Regions from separate parts of the Mesorhizobium sp. M7A.F.Ca.AU.002.02.1.1 genome, predicted to be linked through region 1. Evidence: riboswitches for the same ligand, from Rfam matches in the RefSeq annotation. Region 1 holds a riboswitch; the other holds the start of a gene.
The links. A riboswitch is a leader RNA that binds a small molecule or an ion and turns the genes downstream of it on or off. The one in region 1 is predicted to bind thiamine pyrophosphate.

Region 1 (7,360 bases):
CCGTCTCGAAATTGCCCTTGCCGCCGTCGTGGCGAATGATGGTCGATATCAGCGCGTTTTCCCAGGCACTGCCGAAGCCGCCATAGATCAAGCCGTCGAGGCTTCTTGGGCTTTTGATCTCGTTGCGTGCCGCATTGAAGACCACGCGGCCTGTTTCGGATTGCACCACCGCATAGACGCCCTTCAGATCCGCCCCGGCGGTTCTCTGGGTGAACAGGCTGATGGTGCCGTTGATGCCGAAATCGGCGACGCGGTTTGCGACCAGCGTGCCCGCACCGGTATCGCTGTAGGGCAGGATGTCGACCTCGAGCCCGGCTTCGCGATAAAACCCTTTGTCGCGGGCGACGAACAGTCCGATGTGGTTGGTATTGACCGTCCAGTCGAGGGCGACGGTGACCTTTTGTGCCGCCGATTGTGCTCGAGCCCGACCCGTCCCGGCAATCAAGGGAAGGCCGGTGGCAAGGGTCAGCAACAAGGCCTGCCGGCGCGTCAAGTCAGTCATGATCGTGTCCTTTGGATGGATTGGGGTTGAGGATGATGTCGAGGATTTCGGCCTCGAGCGCGCTTGCCTGGCGCGCGGCATCGCCGCCAAGGCTGCGCGGGCGCGGCAACGGCACCCTGATTTCACGCACGATGCGGGCCGGGCGCGCCGACAGCACATAGATGCGGTCGGACAGGAACACGGCTTCGCGCACGTCATGGGTGATCAAGAGCGCCGTCCAGCGATGATGCCGCCACATCTGTTCGAGCCAGCGCTGCATGGCGGTGCGGGTCAGCGCATCGAGCGCGCCGAACGGCTCGTCGAGCAGGAGCATGTCGCGCTCCTGCACCACGGTGCGCAGCAAGGCCGCGCGCTGGCGCATGCCGCCGGACAGCTGCGCGGGAAAATGCCGCTCGAAGCCGGCAAGCCCGAATTCGGCAAACAACGGCGCAACGCGCGCCCGCGCCGCCTGTCTCCTCATACCTTGCACTTCGAGCCCGAGCGTCGTGTTGTCGAGGATGCGCCGCCATGGCATCAGCGCGTCGCGCTGCGGCATGAAGGCGAAGTGCCTGCCGTGGTCGTCGAGCCGCGCGCCGTCGAACAACATCTCGCCCTCGCCATGCTCGGCGCCGGTCAGAAGCTGGAACAGCGTCGACTTGCCGGCACCCGAGGGTCCAAGGATCGAGACGAACTCACCAGCGCCGACGCTGAGCGAAATATCGGCCAGCACGTCGAGCCCACCGAACGCCTTGTGCACATGCCGCAGTTCGAGCCGGCTCATCGCCAGGCCCCCTTCCCGGCAGTTTCCCTGTCGGCTCGCTCCCAGGGCATGGCAAGGCGCTGCAGCAACACGGTCAACCCGAACAGGACAAGGGTCAGCGCCGCGCTGACACCGACGGCGGCAAGAACCAGATCAGGACGGAAATTGTTTTTGGCGTTGAGCATGTAGATGCCCAGACCCTTCGCGGCACCGGCATATTCAGCGAAGATGGCGCCGACCACCGCATAGGTGATGGAGATCCTCAACCCGGCAAAGAAGTAAGGCAGCGCCGAAGGCAGCCGCGCCAGCAGGAAGATGCGCCAGCGCCCTGCCCCCATGGCGCGCAGCATTTGCCCGATCTCGGCCTCGGTCGCCTCATAGCCTTCGACCAATGCAACCAGCATCGGAAAAAAGGTGACCAGCGCCACCAGCATGATCTTGGGCGCCAGCCCGAAGCCGAACCACAGCACCACCAGCGGCGCGACCGCCACCAGCGGCAAGGTCTGGCTGACGATGAAGACGGGAAACAACGCACGCCGCAGCGGCTGGAAGAAGTCGACCAGCATCGACAGCACGAAGGCGGCGCTGAGCGAACAGGCAAAGCCAAGAAGCGTGGCACGGATGGTCGGAACGGCATTGTCGGCCAGCGCCTCGCGATTGAGCATCGCTTGCTCGAAGACGCGTGACGGCGCCGGCAGTATCGTGGCCCTGATGCCGGAATAGGTGGCATAAAGCTCCCACGCCAGCAGGAGCAAACCGGCCGAGATCATGGCCGGCATTGCCTTGACGAGAAAGCTCGCGATCGGGCGCGAAGCGACTGATGATGAGACCACGGGAGATAACCTTTGACGGCCGCGAGAGCGGCGCGGCTTCAGACGGCCGACGGGCTGTTGGCCGAGACCGTGACGTCGAGGGTTACGTGGCCAGCGCCTGGTCCGAAACGGCAGAAAGCCTCGTCCAGCGCCGAAAAGATCGCACCGGCATCACCGCGCAGTTTCGTGCAGAAATGTTTGGAGCGCTCATAGACGCCGGACTGCTTGAGAAAGTCTATGCAGCCGTAGATCTCGTCCATGTGGTCGTCTGTGCCCATCACATAGAGCGAGAACTGCGCCGCCGCCGGCTGGCCGGTGGCAGCAGCATTGCGCACCGCCGCGATGGCCGCGTCCTTGCGGGGGCCGAGTGGACCGACGGGCCCGCCAAACGCATCGGAGCGGCAGATCGGATCGTCCGGCTCGCCAGGGCAGCCGCGCGAGATGGTGGCCGACAACACGCAATGTTTGCCGCTGCGTGCCGCCGCCACGAAGAGGTCGCGCATGGCAGGAAACAGCACTTCGGGCGGCCCGATCAGCAAGGTCGAGATGTCGTCGGTCTCGATCCTGAGTTTGTCGCGCCAGGGATCGAGCGCACCGAGCGCGCCAAGGATGACACCGACGAAATCGTCGGTCATGGGATATAGGGAAATCTGTGCGCCTGAAAACATCGCCCGCCTCGCTCCGCTGGTATTACCCAGATCAGCTTCTAGGGTCTGTGGGCTTGCCGCCCCCGTCTCAGCCCCGACCGTACGGAGCACCCCTGTGGATGTGCGCCTTAAAGCATCATTCGAGTTGAAGGAAAAGCCGTTTTTTTTATCGCACTGCGCCAAAAGCATTGCGCCAGGGCGGGAGCGGTTGGCTCTGCCGGCGCGAGAATTTATCGGGAACCTTCACCAGGCCGCGAGGTTGTCCCACCAGTCGCTACGCGACGAGTTCACAGACAATGGAGACAAACCATGTTCATGAAAATCCTCGCAGCTTCGGCGCTCACCATTGGCCTGGCGACATCGGCCATGGCGCAGAGCAATGGCACAAGCGGCACCGACGGATCCGGCGGCAGCGGCAAGTCGGTCACCGTCGACCCAAATACGCCGGCTTCGCCGAACACGGTAGACCCCGGCACGACCAACAGTACGACGGTAGCACCGGGCGCCACGAATTCAAACGCGGATGAAAATTGCCCTGCCCATCCGCAGGGCGCACAGCCCGATGCCAGTGGAACGTCGCCGGGCACCACCGCGCCGACAGTTAATGACAACCATTGCGGCAAGTAGGAATTGCAATGAAAAGAAGCCGCGGAGCGAGCGCTCCGCGGCTTCTCAAATCCTGTCGTATCAGTGTATCTACGGCACCGCTTTTTCCCGAACCGGCAGCTTCCACCCCGGCCTGACGAAGTGGCAGGTGTATCCGTTGGGGTATTTCTCCAGATAGTCCTGATGCTCGGGCTCGGCTTCCCAGAAGGGGCCAACGGGTGCGACTTCGGTGACGACCTTGCCCGGCCACAGGCCCGAGGCATCGACATCGGCGATCGTGTCCTCGGCGATGCGCTTCTGTTCGTCGCTGGTGTAATAGATCGCCGAGCGATAACTCGTCCCGACATCGTTGCCCTGGCGGTTGCGGGTCGTCGGATCGTGGATCTGGAAAAAGCGTTCCAGCAGCGTGCGATAGCTTATGATGGCCGGATCGAAATTGATCTCGATGGCTTCGGCATGGCTGCCGTGGTTGCGGTAGGTGGCGTTGGGCACGTCGCCGCCGCTGTAGCCAACACGGGTGGAAATGACGCCGGGATAGCGCCGTATCAAATCCTGCATACCCCAGAAGCAGCCACCGGCAAGGACTGCGCGTTCGGTCGAAGTCGCCATATCACGTCTCCTCAAAGGCAAGTTTGTCTGGACATAGATGGGCATTGTCACCTGCTTCGTCCAGCGGACCGGCGGATCTGCTTCAGTTGCTCGGTCGGGCGAGGCCGTCGATAGCACCCGGCAACTGCCGCGCGCCAGGCGGAATGGCTGCGAAGCTGATCGCCACCGGCGGCGCCTTGAGCGACCAGTCGAAAAGAACGGTTTTGATCGGGATGTCGCCCACCCACGCCTGCAGATAAGATGGCACATCGCGCCCGGGCCAGACCAGCAATATGCCATGCTCGCGCAGCCGCTCCTTGGTGATCCAGGGGGCGTACTGCATGTTCAGTTCGGTGAAGATCGACGGCTTGTCATAGGCATTGAGGCCCGCCAGCGGCGCAATAAGGGCATGGCCGCCGACGATGTCGAGCCGATCGGGCGTCGCAGCGTGCCAGACAGCCTCTGCCTCATCCGAGATCTTTTGCGCCGGCCAGCAGACGGCGTCCATGCGCCCACGCAGATTGCATTTCGTCCAGCGGATGCCCGCATAGGCACCGGATATGCCGACAATGGAGATGAGCGCGCAGATCGCCAGCTTTCGCATCTCGATGGCGCCGAGGCGATGGCCCAGCAAGGCGAGCGCCACAACGCCAGCAAGATTGTACATCGGCGCGCCCCAGGCCTCGCCGGCGCCGGTGAACAGGGACGCCACCATGACGAGGATCGCCGGGCCAACCCCCATCCACAAGAGATAGACCAGCGTGCCGCGCCCGACGGGCTTTTGCGGCGCGGGCGAGCGCCGCAGCAGCCCTGATATCGCCAGCACCAGAAGAAAGCCGCAGAGCCCAGCCATCTGGACGCCGATATAATAAAAGCGGGAGCGATGAGCCACCACCCACTGATCGCGCCAGGCGGCATAGGTCAGCGGCAGGAAATCGACGCGGCAGAGTTCGGCGGCCAGTGGAGCGGCGACAGCGCCGAAAACCGCGAGCCCGAGCCATGGCCAGGGCGTGGCGAGCCGACTGCGTGCGCGTGTGTCCGACAGCAGCCAGATCGCCCCGAAAAGCAATAATAGGCCGGTGGAAAGCTTGGCATAGAGCCCGACGCCCGACACCAGCCCGAGCGCCAGCCACCAGCCCGGCCCACCACCACGGCCCGCACGCCACAACAGCCAGCAGATAGCGGCCCAGAAGGGCATCTGCGCGTAGTCATGATTGAACTGTGGGGTCGGCCAGCCGAAGAAATAGAGCGACGGCATCAGAAGCACGGCGGCCAGCGCGCGGGTTCGCCCGAGCATGTCGCGGGCCAGCAGATAGACTAGCACGAAAGTGGCCGAGATCGTTAGCTGAGCCACGAGATATTGCGGCCAGCGGAACGATCCGGTCAGAAGATGGCTGATCTCGAGCAGCCAGCCGGGAAGCTGTGGATGCTTGTAGGTCAACAGCACCCATTCGCGGCCCCACATGAAGCCTTCGACGACATCGTTGGGCGGTGACACGTCGACAAGCGCGGGCGCCACGGTCCAGCACAGGATCTGTGTCAGGCATAAAAGCGCCAGGCCGGCTTCTGGATAGCGCGTCAGCCCCTGCCAGATCGACGACTGCCGCCAGTCGCCTGGAACAGAACTGCCGACCGGCAGCCAACCGTTCATGGGTTCGTCGATTCGCGTCATGCGGTGGATAAATCACACCGGACGGTTTTTGGAACAGCCCAGAACTCGAAGCTTACGAAAATGTAAACTTGGGTGACCATGGCAAAACCAAGATTGAGGCAGAGTTTCGCGCCACCATGCCGCCTCTCTCATCATCACATGCCAGCAGGACAACAATGGAACACGCCGTCCCGGAGCGCCCTGAACATGCCGGGCACGGCGCATCGGGCGTGATCGCGGCAGGCGTCGCCTACGCCTGACCGGTTCCCGTCCCCCAAAAAGCATCCAGGATTTGATAAATGCGCCACCACCATGCCATCATCCACTACCGTGCGCTCGATTTCTGGATGGCCCGTGCGGCCGTTCTCGTCATCATCTGCCTGCAGCTTCTGGTCATCAACAATCTCTCATTCGGACCGCGCTGGCTAGCGCCCGCGCTGGAGGCCGCTCTGCTGCTGCCCTTGTCGGTGGCCACCGCCTGGACACAGGCCGCCACCCGCAAGGCGGTCGAGGACCACGAGTGGCATGCGATCGGCCAGTTTCGGGTCATGATCCGCAGAACAGCCCTGACCATGACCGCCATCATCAGCATCATGAACTGCGGTTCGCTGGTCCTGCTGGTGCGTGCCTTGCTGGAGGGCCATGCCGGCAACAGCGGCACGACGCTGCTGATCGACGCACTCAACATCTGGGTCACCAACGTCATCGTCTTTGCCTTGTGGTTCTGGAGCACCGACCGCGGCGGCCCGCCGACCTGCGGCCTCGTCAAGCTTGCGCAGGCCGATTTCCTGTTCGCGCAGATGACGTTGAACGACCGTGACCTCCGAGATTGGCTGCCCGGTTTCGTCGATTATTTCTTCCTCGCCTTCACCAATGCGACAGCGTTTTCGCCCACCGATACCTTGCCCCTTTCCCAGCGCGCCAAGCTGCTGATGATGGCCGAGGCCATGATCTCGCTGCTGACCATCGCGCTGGTCGCGGCACGCGCGGTCAACATCCTCGCTTGATCGGCCCGACACGCGAAATAGCCCGCCCGGCGCACCGGAACGGGCTATTTTGGGTTGCCTTCGACAGTTGAAATGCAGCGCCGGCCTAGTGGCGCTTGCCCAGCCTGTAGCTGTTGCCGCCCAGCAGGTTCACGCCGAGCCCGCTCAGAACGCCACCGACGATGCCGGTCTTGTTGCCGTTCAGAATGCCTGAGACGACATTGCCGCTCAGGATGTTGTTGCCGCTGAGCACGTCGTTCAGCGCGGTGATCTTGCCAAGGTCGATGGACGGCGAAACATTGATCAGGCTGCTCGAATTGCCTCCCCAGCCGCCCGAACCTCCGCACCCACAACCTGCCTCGGCGGCTCCAACGGACGATGCAACTGCAACAGCGGCGAAAATAACAGTGAACTTGTTCATGAAAGCTACTCCCGTTTGATGATGGAGATGGCTTCCGTCTTCTGTGGTCTACCTCTTGCTTAACAATATATGAACAATTCATCCGCTCAAGTCTTTATCTAGTTTCGGTGCTTCAATCAAAAATTAACAATAATCATTATGCATAACCGACATGATTAACTTGCTTATCACAACGGACGACGACGAGACCGGTCAACTCGAATGCCGCTCAGCAATGGCCGATCGGAAATGCAAAAAAGCCCGCCCCGGCGTGAGCCGAAGCGGGCAGCGGTCGGTCCTGGAAATGAGAGCCACGCCGCGCCAGGTCCACCTGTCTCGGTAATTCCGTCAGGCAGCAGCCAACAGACGACGCGGTGCCAACAGCTACTCCTCCACCCCCGGCTTGAATCTCCGCACCACAAACTCGAA
Region 2 (6,945 bases), on a different contig from region 1:
GTGCAGGCACCATTTGGCCATGATCGAGCCGCCGCGCGAGACGATGCCCGTGACCCGGTCGACGGTCAGCGGGATGTAGTGCAGCCGCACGCCGGCGTGGATGGTGAAATAGTCGACGCCTTGCTCGGCCTGCTCGATCAGCGTGTCGCGGTAGACCTCCCAGTTCAGATCCTCGGCGATGCCGTTGACCTTTTCCAGCGCCTGATAGAGCGGCACCGTACCGATCGGCACCGGCGCATTGCGCACGATCCAGTCGCGGATGTTGTGGATGTTGCGGCCGGTCGACAGGTCCATCACCGTGTCCGCGCCCCAGCGGATAGCCCAGACCATTTTTTCGACCTCTTCGGCCATCGACGATGTGACAGCCGAGTTACCGATGTTGGCGTTGATCTTGACCAGAAAATTGCGACCGATGATCATCGGCTCGCTCTCGGGATGATTGATGTTGGCGGGAATGATTGCGCGCCCGCGCGCCACCTCGTCGCGCACGAATTCGGGTGTGACGAAATCTGGGATCGCCGCGCCGAAGGCTTCGCCGTCGCGTTGCAGCTTGCCGCGCATCACCTCGCGGCCGAGATTCTCGCGGATGGCTACGAACTCCATTTCTGGCGTGATGATGCCGGCGCGCGCATAGGCAAGTTGGGTCACCGCCTTGCCCTGCTTGGCCTTGAGCGGCCGATTGCGTATCGGAAATTCCGGTGTCAGGCGCTCGCCGGTGGCGAATCCATTGTCTTCCGGCCGGACGTGGCGGCCGTCATAGGCTTCGACATCGCCACGCGCCGTGACCCATTCGTGGCGAAGCCGGGCAAGGCCTTTTTCGATGCTGGTTTCGACTGATGGATCGGTGTAGGGGCCGGACGGATCGTAGACGGTGACGGGCGGTTCGCCGGCCGTCGGATGGACGGAAATCTCGCGCATCGGCACCCTGATCTGCGGGTAGAGGACGCCGGGCTTGTGGATTTTCCGCGAGGCGGGCAGTGGTCCCGTCGATACGGCGGGGGTGAGGGCATTCATCGTGAGGCTCCTTTGCTCATGCATTGGAGACCCAGTTCTGTGCCGGAAGGATGAAAAGACGCTTCTGTAGACCTGCTGCAACAGGACCTCGGGCGTAAACTCCCGCAAAGCGCTTGCACCGTCCCTACGCCAGTATGAACTGGATCAGGTTCAACGGGTCACTGCGCCGCGAAAGCCAGCAGTATCTCAGCCCCTTGCCGGGACTCCCCTGGTGAATGCCTTAGGTTGAACGGGCTGACGCTATCTTGTCAAGCGCATTCGGGCGCCTTCGGCCGGTGGCGACGACCGGCGGCCAGCCGGGCGGAGAGCTCGCGCATGCATCGGGGACAAGTCACGCCCCGTAGACCGGGGCTGAATGGCCAAAGCCTCATTCGCTTCGTGAAGGATGGAGAAACTGTATTGGCCATGTGCGCGTATCGACCAAGTAGCTCAGGCGGTCACGGATGTGGTTATTCTGGTCGAAGGTGACGAACGGCCTTGGGGGTCACCTCCTTTAGGATTCAGAGGTTGGAAGACGGCTTCTCGCGATCACGGCCATCAGGAAATACCTGTCTTCGGCTCAACCTCGACATGGCGTCCGATCGACCGCAGATATACAGCTATCTCGTTCATGAGATGATCGCGTTCGCCGTAGATTTCAGCAATCCTACGCAGCTGTGGCTCGACGGCCCTCCGTTGCGCTGGCGTGAAATCAGCATCGCCAAAGACGTATCCCAAGTTGCCAATCGCGCAAATTTTGCAGCCGGCGTCCACAACTGCTTGTACGAATGCCGGAATGTCTTTTTCTTGCATGGTCTTCATGTCGAACCTCTCGTGAATGGCGTGCTTGCGCCCCAATCTGCCTTTTCAGCGTGTCCTCTGGGCGGCGCAAGCCCTGAGCGTGACTGTGCACGGGCAACCTCGACTATCCCATCTGCCACGCTCTTTAGAATCGGTGGGGTCTGGTGATCGCAGGCTGGGCCACTCAAAAGCCTGCAAGAAGAAAGTCATGGCGACCATTGCTCAAGATCGCAAGGGTGCGTGCAAGACCTTCCGTTGGCAGTCATGCACGCTCGCTCAGAGATAGTCCGGCCGCGGAAATTCTCCCTTATTCGTAAGAAAGCTCATTGAGCAACTGGGCATTGAGCAACTGGGTCTCACGTCACGGGTCTCGTGTGCTTCACAGCCGAAAAATAGCCGCCGTGGCAATTCTCGAAAAGTGCAGGCTACCTCGTTAAGGACACTGCGGATGATCGTTCGCGCTTGGCAAAAGCGAACGGATTAGTCTATGGCTCTCGGCAGGGGGGCGAGTTATGCGGCGGGTGCGAATCCTTCAAGTAGGCGATATTCACTATCCGGACTGGCATCCTTCCTCTAGCAACATCGATGCCAAGGATAGCAAGTTCGCTCCGAAAATAACGCAGAAGCTACGCGCGTCTTCGCTGCGTGCCGTCTTGACGAAACTTCGGCGGCTGACGACTTCGAAGCCCTTGGATTCGATCGCCTTCATGGGGGATTTCACGAGCCGTGGCGACAAGACCTTCATTGCTTCGGCATTCCAGCATTTCACGTTGCTCTGCCGCGCACAGGGACGCAGTTCAAAGGCGCTTCCGTTGATATTCGTACCGGGAAATCACGATGTGAACCGTGATGACGCGCGCGAACTTGGACCGACTGAGAAATTCAGCGAAATGGCGAGTTTAGCCGCCCGCTTGGGTTGGCAGACCGTTCCCGTGGACCAACCCGTGCACTTCAGACTTCCGACAGGATCCGCAGGCGCAAACTTCATCCTCGTCAACACAGCGATAGGCAGTTGGGAGCTTCAAAACCTTCCCGCGTTCCTTCGTGATCGTCTCGAGGCACTCAGTCCTTCTACAGAGCCTCTAGATCTCGGCTCGCCGGACATCTCGGGACATTCGCCCGCGACACCTCCCAGCGATCCAGACAAGGAGGCGTCCGACGACGAGTATTACGGTCAGATGGACACGCCATACATCTCGCGTGAGATGCTTGCAGGCCTACAGGAATTGCTCCAGCAGCCCGACATGCGTTACGGCATCATAATCGGCCATCACAATCTGCTGCCACAAAAGACTCCGCGCATTACGCCATACGCGGAGATGCTCAACAGCGGATTTGTCAGAACTCAGCTGCTGCAGGGCAACAAGCCTATCGTCTACCTGCATGGACACATACATGCTGATCCGGTCGAGATCGTCAACGATCCAAGGTTTCCGGACGGCAAATTGATCTGCATCTCAGCACCAGAGATACAGTCAGGTTTCAATGAGCTCGTCTTCTTCACGACCGATCAGGGAGAGCTCGTCGGCATCCGACTTATACCCTACCGCACCAATGTCGCCGACGGGACGGTCATGGAAGGCGAACATTGCTTTATTTCGACCATGTCCAACGGCAAGGCCTTTCTGAACAACGACACGTTTGACCTGCTGCGCCGACTGCGCGACCATGCCACCAGGCGCGGGAATGGGTTACTCTTCTGGGACGAGATCACTGAGATTGCTGCCTCCGCCGAGCTCGGGCTAGATCTGGAAGACTCTCTTCTGATGCTCCAAGCGGCGCGCTTCATCGAGATAGACGGCCTCACCAAGGCAAACTCGGCTTGGCGCATTAAGGTAAGGGACGAATAGCGATGGAGAATCCGTTCGGCCCCAACAGGATCGAGTACGAAAGCCGCCCGATACTGTGGTTCAGTCAGAAGTCGGCGTTGATTTCTGCCGCCGCCAAGCCGGTCTTCGTCGCAGGGACGAGAGGCAGCGGCAAGACCAGCATTCTTCGCTCGCTTTCCACAGTCCATATTCTTGAAGACAAAAGTCTCTCGGACCAAGTCGGCAAGCTCGCTTGGTATGGCGTCTTCTTCCAGCTCAATGAGACATTCTCGCCCCTAATCGACAACGCCGTTCTGAACCTCATTCCGGAGCGGATACGCTTCGACACGGCCGCCGTGATCCCGCGGCAATTCGTAATCTTCTCTCACTATCTGGAGCTGAAGATAGTCGAACGCCTGCTCGAGAGCATCGGCCAGCTCAGACGCGACGGCCACTTGAAATACCGGGCCTCCGAAGATAGGGACGTCGCCCTGGCACTGCATCGCGAAGTGCTGCACTTCATACCCCAACCTGCCCGTCTCGACTTCTTCAGCATCGATGAGCTGCGGGGTGGGATAACCCGGTACGTCGACGAATGCTTCAACGCGTTCTTCTTTGCCGCCGATGCCGGAGCGACCGGCTTCAGAGCAACAGACCCTGGCGCGATCATTAACAAGGTCGCGACCGCGATCACTCCACTTTTAAATGGCCCATCTTTCGCCGGTGACAGGGCGCCCTTCTTCAAGATACTGATTGACGACTGTGAAGCACTGACACCGCTCCAACAGCAGTTCCTGAACACCTTGGTGAGAAAGACGCGCGGCAACGTGAAATGGGTCCTCGCCTACATCGGCGGCCTCTACGACACGATCCGGACGATCATACCCGGCCAGTCGCTCTCGAATGCTGACCGGGACGTCGAGAATCTTGATTCAGTCGATCCGAGGGAGTTCGCCACGCTGTGCGAGAACGTGTCGTCGCTTCGGCTGTACTATGCGCTTCCTGACCATCTGCGGAGTGATCTCGAGCGCAACGATGCGCTCAGCGCGTTTTCGCTCAAAAACCGGCTGGGGCGGCTTTCCGTCAATGACATCATCGAGCGGGTTATCATATCGGGTCATTCCGAGGGCAGAGAAGAGCTTGTGGCACTTGCTGATGCAGCACGTGAATTCCTCTCCGTGAATTTGAGGACGGCGGATCAGCAGCAATTCCTTCTTGATCGAAAAGCGCGCCCTTATGCCGAAGGGCTGGCGCTCGCGCTCATGAACCCGGAAATTAAGCGCCGGCCCATGAGCAAGGCGGATGCTTCAAATCTGAAGAGGTCGATCGCCCGGAAACAGGGATGGGCTTTTCTGAAAGCGTGCCAGATGCTGCGTCTGCATGACTACCCGTACGTAGGGCACCAGATCATCACATCATTGAGCGACGTCTGTATACGCGATTTCCTTGATATAATGGGAGAGATCTTCCGCCGCAGTGTTCCGAGTTCCAGTGATCCACGAAAACTGGTGGAATTCATCAACTCGGATTTACAGATTCATCTCGAACAGCAGAGACAGGCTGTGAACGCCGCCTCTCAACGGAAGCTTGATGGACTTCAGGCGCTTTCACATCCGTACGAAGAAGAGAGCGTGCGCATGGTGCGGGCGTTGGGTTACCTGACCGCTCGCCTCCAGACAGAGTTTGCCGAAGAAAATGCTCTAGGAACGACAGAGAGAGGCATTTTCAGGGTTGATCTAAAGGAAATGCGCTCGCTGGTGAACCGACTGGAGCAACCCAGCGGAAAACTGGACGAGGTCCTGCGTCGGGCGGAAAGGGATGGGTTTATCCGGGAGGTCTCCGCCGCCGGCAACTTTGAGGTGGACCGCGCCGACCCCGCATCGAAGGAGATGATGATCAGATTGCATCGGCGATTTGCACCTTACTTCGGGTTCTCCTATCGCGGCCCGTACGAAATCAACACAATCCCTGCGGCGCGGATGGTCGACCTGCTTTTTACCAGGCATCGGCTCCCAGAAGACTGGGCCGACTCGGTGTTTAAGGAGCTCGTCGCGCGGCCCGCACTCAAGACCGAATTCCAGCACTCGCTTTTCGAGAGCGATCTCGAATGACCGCTTCAACTGTCGAGTATCGAGTCTTCGGCCATCTGGCCGTCACCGAGAAGGCGAGAGATGCAGGTACCTGCGAAACGATGGAGGCAGATATCGCGATCGTCGCGCTTGGATGGGAAACGCGTTTCGCCGCGTTCGAAAACCATCTTGACCTGAAGGTCGGCAAGATCGTGGTTCTGGACTTTGCTCTGAAGGAAGCGAACGTCCCAGCCGTCGAAGAAAACCGGCGAAAGCTCATCGCTATGGGTACCCGATGGGGCGTCGAAGTGACTGTGATCACCCTCGAGCCTTCCATCGAGTATCAGAAGAACATCAATCTCCTCGATCACCTGCTCACTCAGATGGCCGCTTCATGTGGCTCATACGAAGGAAGCCTGCGGAAGGTTTTCGTCGAGTGCTCGACGATGCCGCGAATCTACATCCAATGGCTGATTGCGGTGGCATTCAAGAAAATGTCGATTCAGTCTCTCGAATTCGGGTACGCCGAAGGTATCTACGGGAACGCGATCGGCAAAGAGGATTTTTCCAGCGGCTTGGACCGATACGTCACCGTCCCTCATCTTCAAGGCAGCGGAGGAATGGGCGAAGAGAAAGTCCTGCTCGTGGGGATCGGAGGAGATGCCGACGTATTCTACGGATTGATCGATATCGTCAGTCCGGAACGGATCTCGCTCCTCGTCCCAAGAAGCGACAAGAATGCGCATATCGATGCTTTGCTCGATCAACAGGTGGCCAAGGTACGTGAAACCCACCGGCTCGAAGATGGCGAAGTTCGCGACATCCAGGCTTTCGGGCTGATGGCCCACCTCGATGCTTTCGAGACGTATCTCGACGGGTTCGGCTCGCGTGCGGTGGTGAACGTTTTTGTCAGCGGCCCGAAGGTTCAGGCCATCGCTGCTGCCGTGCTCGCCTGCTCCGACAGCCGCGTCCATCTCAAGGCAAGAATTCCCACCTCCTATGCCCATCGTGAAGTCTCAGCGAATGGGCGGTATCATATCTATAGGCTGATTGACCTGACATCCCCTGCCTGCAGCCTTCCCGGGACGTTCTGACACTATCTTGCATTCGAGTAGCATCATGGTCCCAGTAGCCGTTCCGCCAAGCCTTCAGCGCATGTTCGTGTCGCCCGATCCGGTCGATGGGGGGCTAATTCCCACTTGGAAGCTGCTCTACATCAGATCAGGGGGGAATGCAGACTGGCAGAATTCCGTCTAATTAGCGACTAGCTAAAA

Region 2: linked by a shared signal. The riboswitch ahead of thiC (phosphomethylpyrimidine synthase ThiC) and the one ahead of EN879_RS04115 (YkoF family thiamine/hydroxymethylpyrimidine-binding protein) in region 1 are both predicted to bind thiamine pyrophosphate.

Annotation. Positions count from the first base shown of each region.
Region 1 is NZ_RZPB01000033.1:10,471-17,830, reverse strand. Features, by position in the region: gene EN879_RS04130 (ABC transporter substrate-binding protein) at 1-502, opposite strand, end outside; gene EN879_RS04125 (ABC transporter ATP-binding protein) at 495-1,262, opposite strand; gene EN879_RS04120 (ABC transporter permease) at 1,259-2,020, opposite strand; gene EN879_RS04115 (YkoF family thiamine/hydroxymethylpyrimidine-binding protein) at 2,113-2,721, opposite strand; TPP riboswitch at 2,712-2,825, opposite strand; gene EN879_RS04110 (hypothetical protein) at 3,010-3,327, shown strand; gene msrA (peptide-methionine (S)-S-oxide reductase MsrA) at 3,397-3,915, opposite strand; gene EN879_RS04100 (glycosyltransferase family 39 protein) at 3,998-5,545, opposite strand; gene EN879_RS04095 (hypothetical protein) at 5,845-6,552, shown strand; gene EN879_RS04090 (hypothetical protein) at 6,638-6,952, opposite strand; gene EN879_RS04085 (hypothetical protein) at 7,316-7,360, opposite strand, start outside.
Region 2 is NZ_RZPB01000230.1:463-7,407, reverse strand. Features, by position in the region: partial or broken gene thiC (phosphomethylpyrimidine synthase ThiC) at 1-1,014, opposite strand, end outside; TPP riboswitch at 1,118-1,234, opposite strand; gene EN879_RS15995 (hypothetical protein) at 1,552-1,815, opposite strand; gene EN879_RS15990 (metallophosphoesterase) at 2,307-3,644, shown strand; gene EN879_RS15985 (hypothetical protein) at 3,647-5,713, shown strand; gene EN879_RS15980 (hypothetical protein) at 5,710-6,765, shown strand.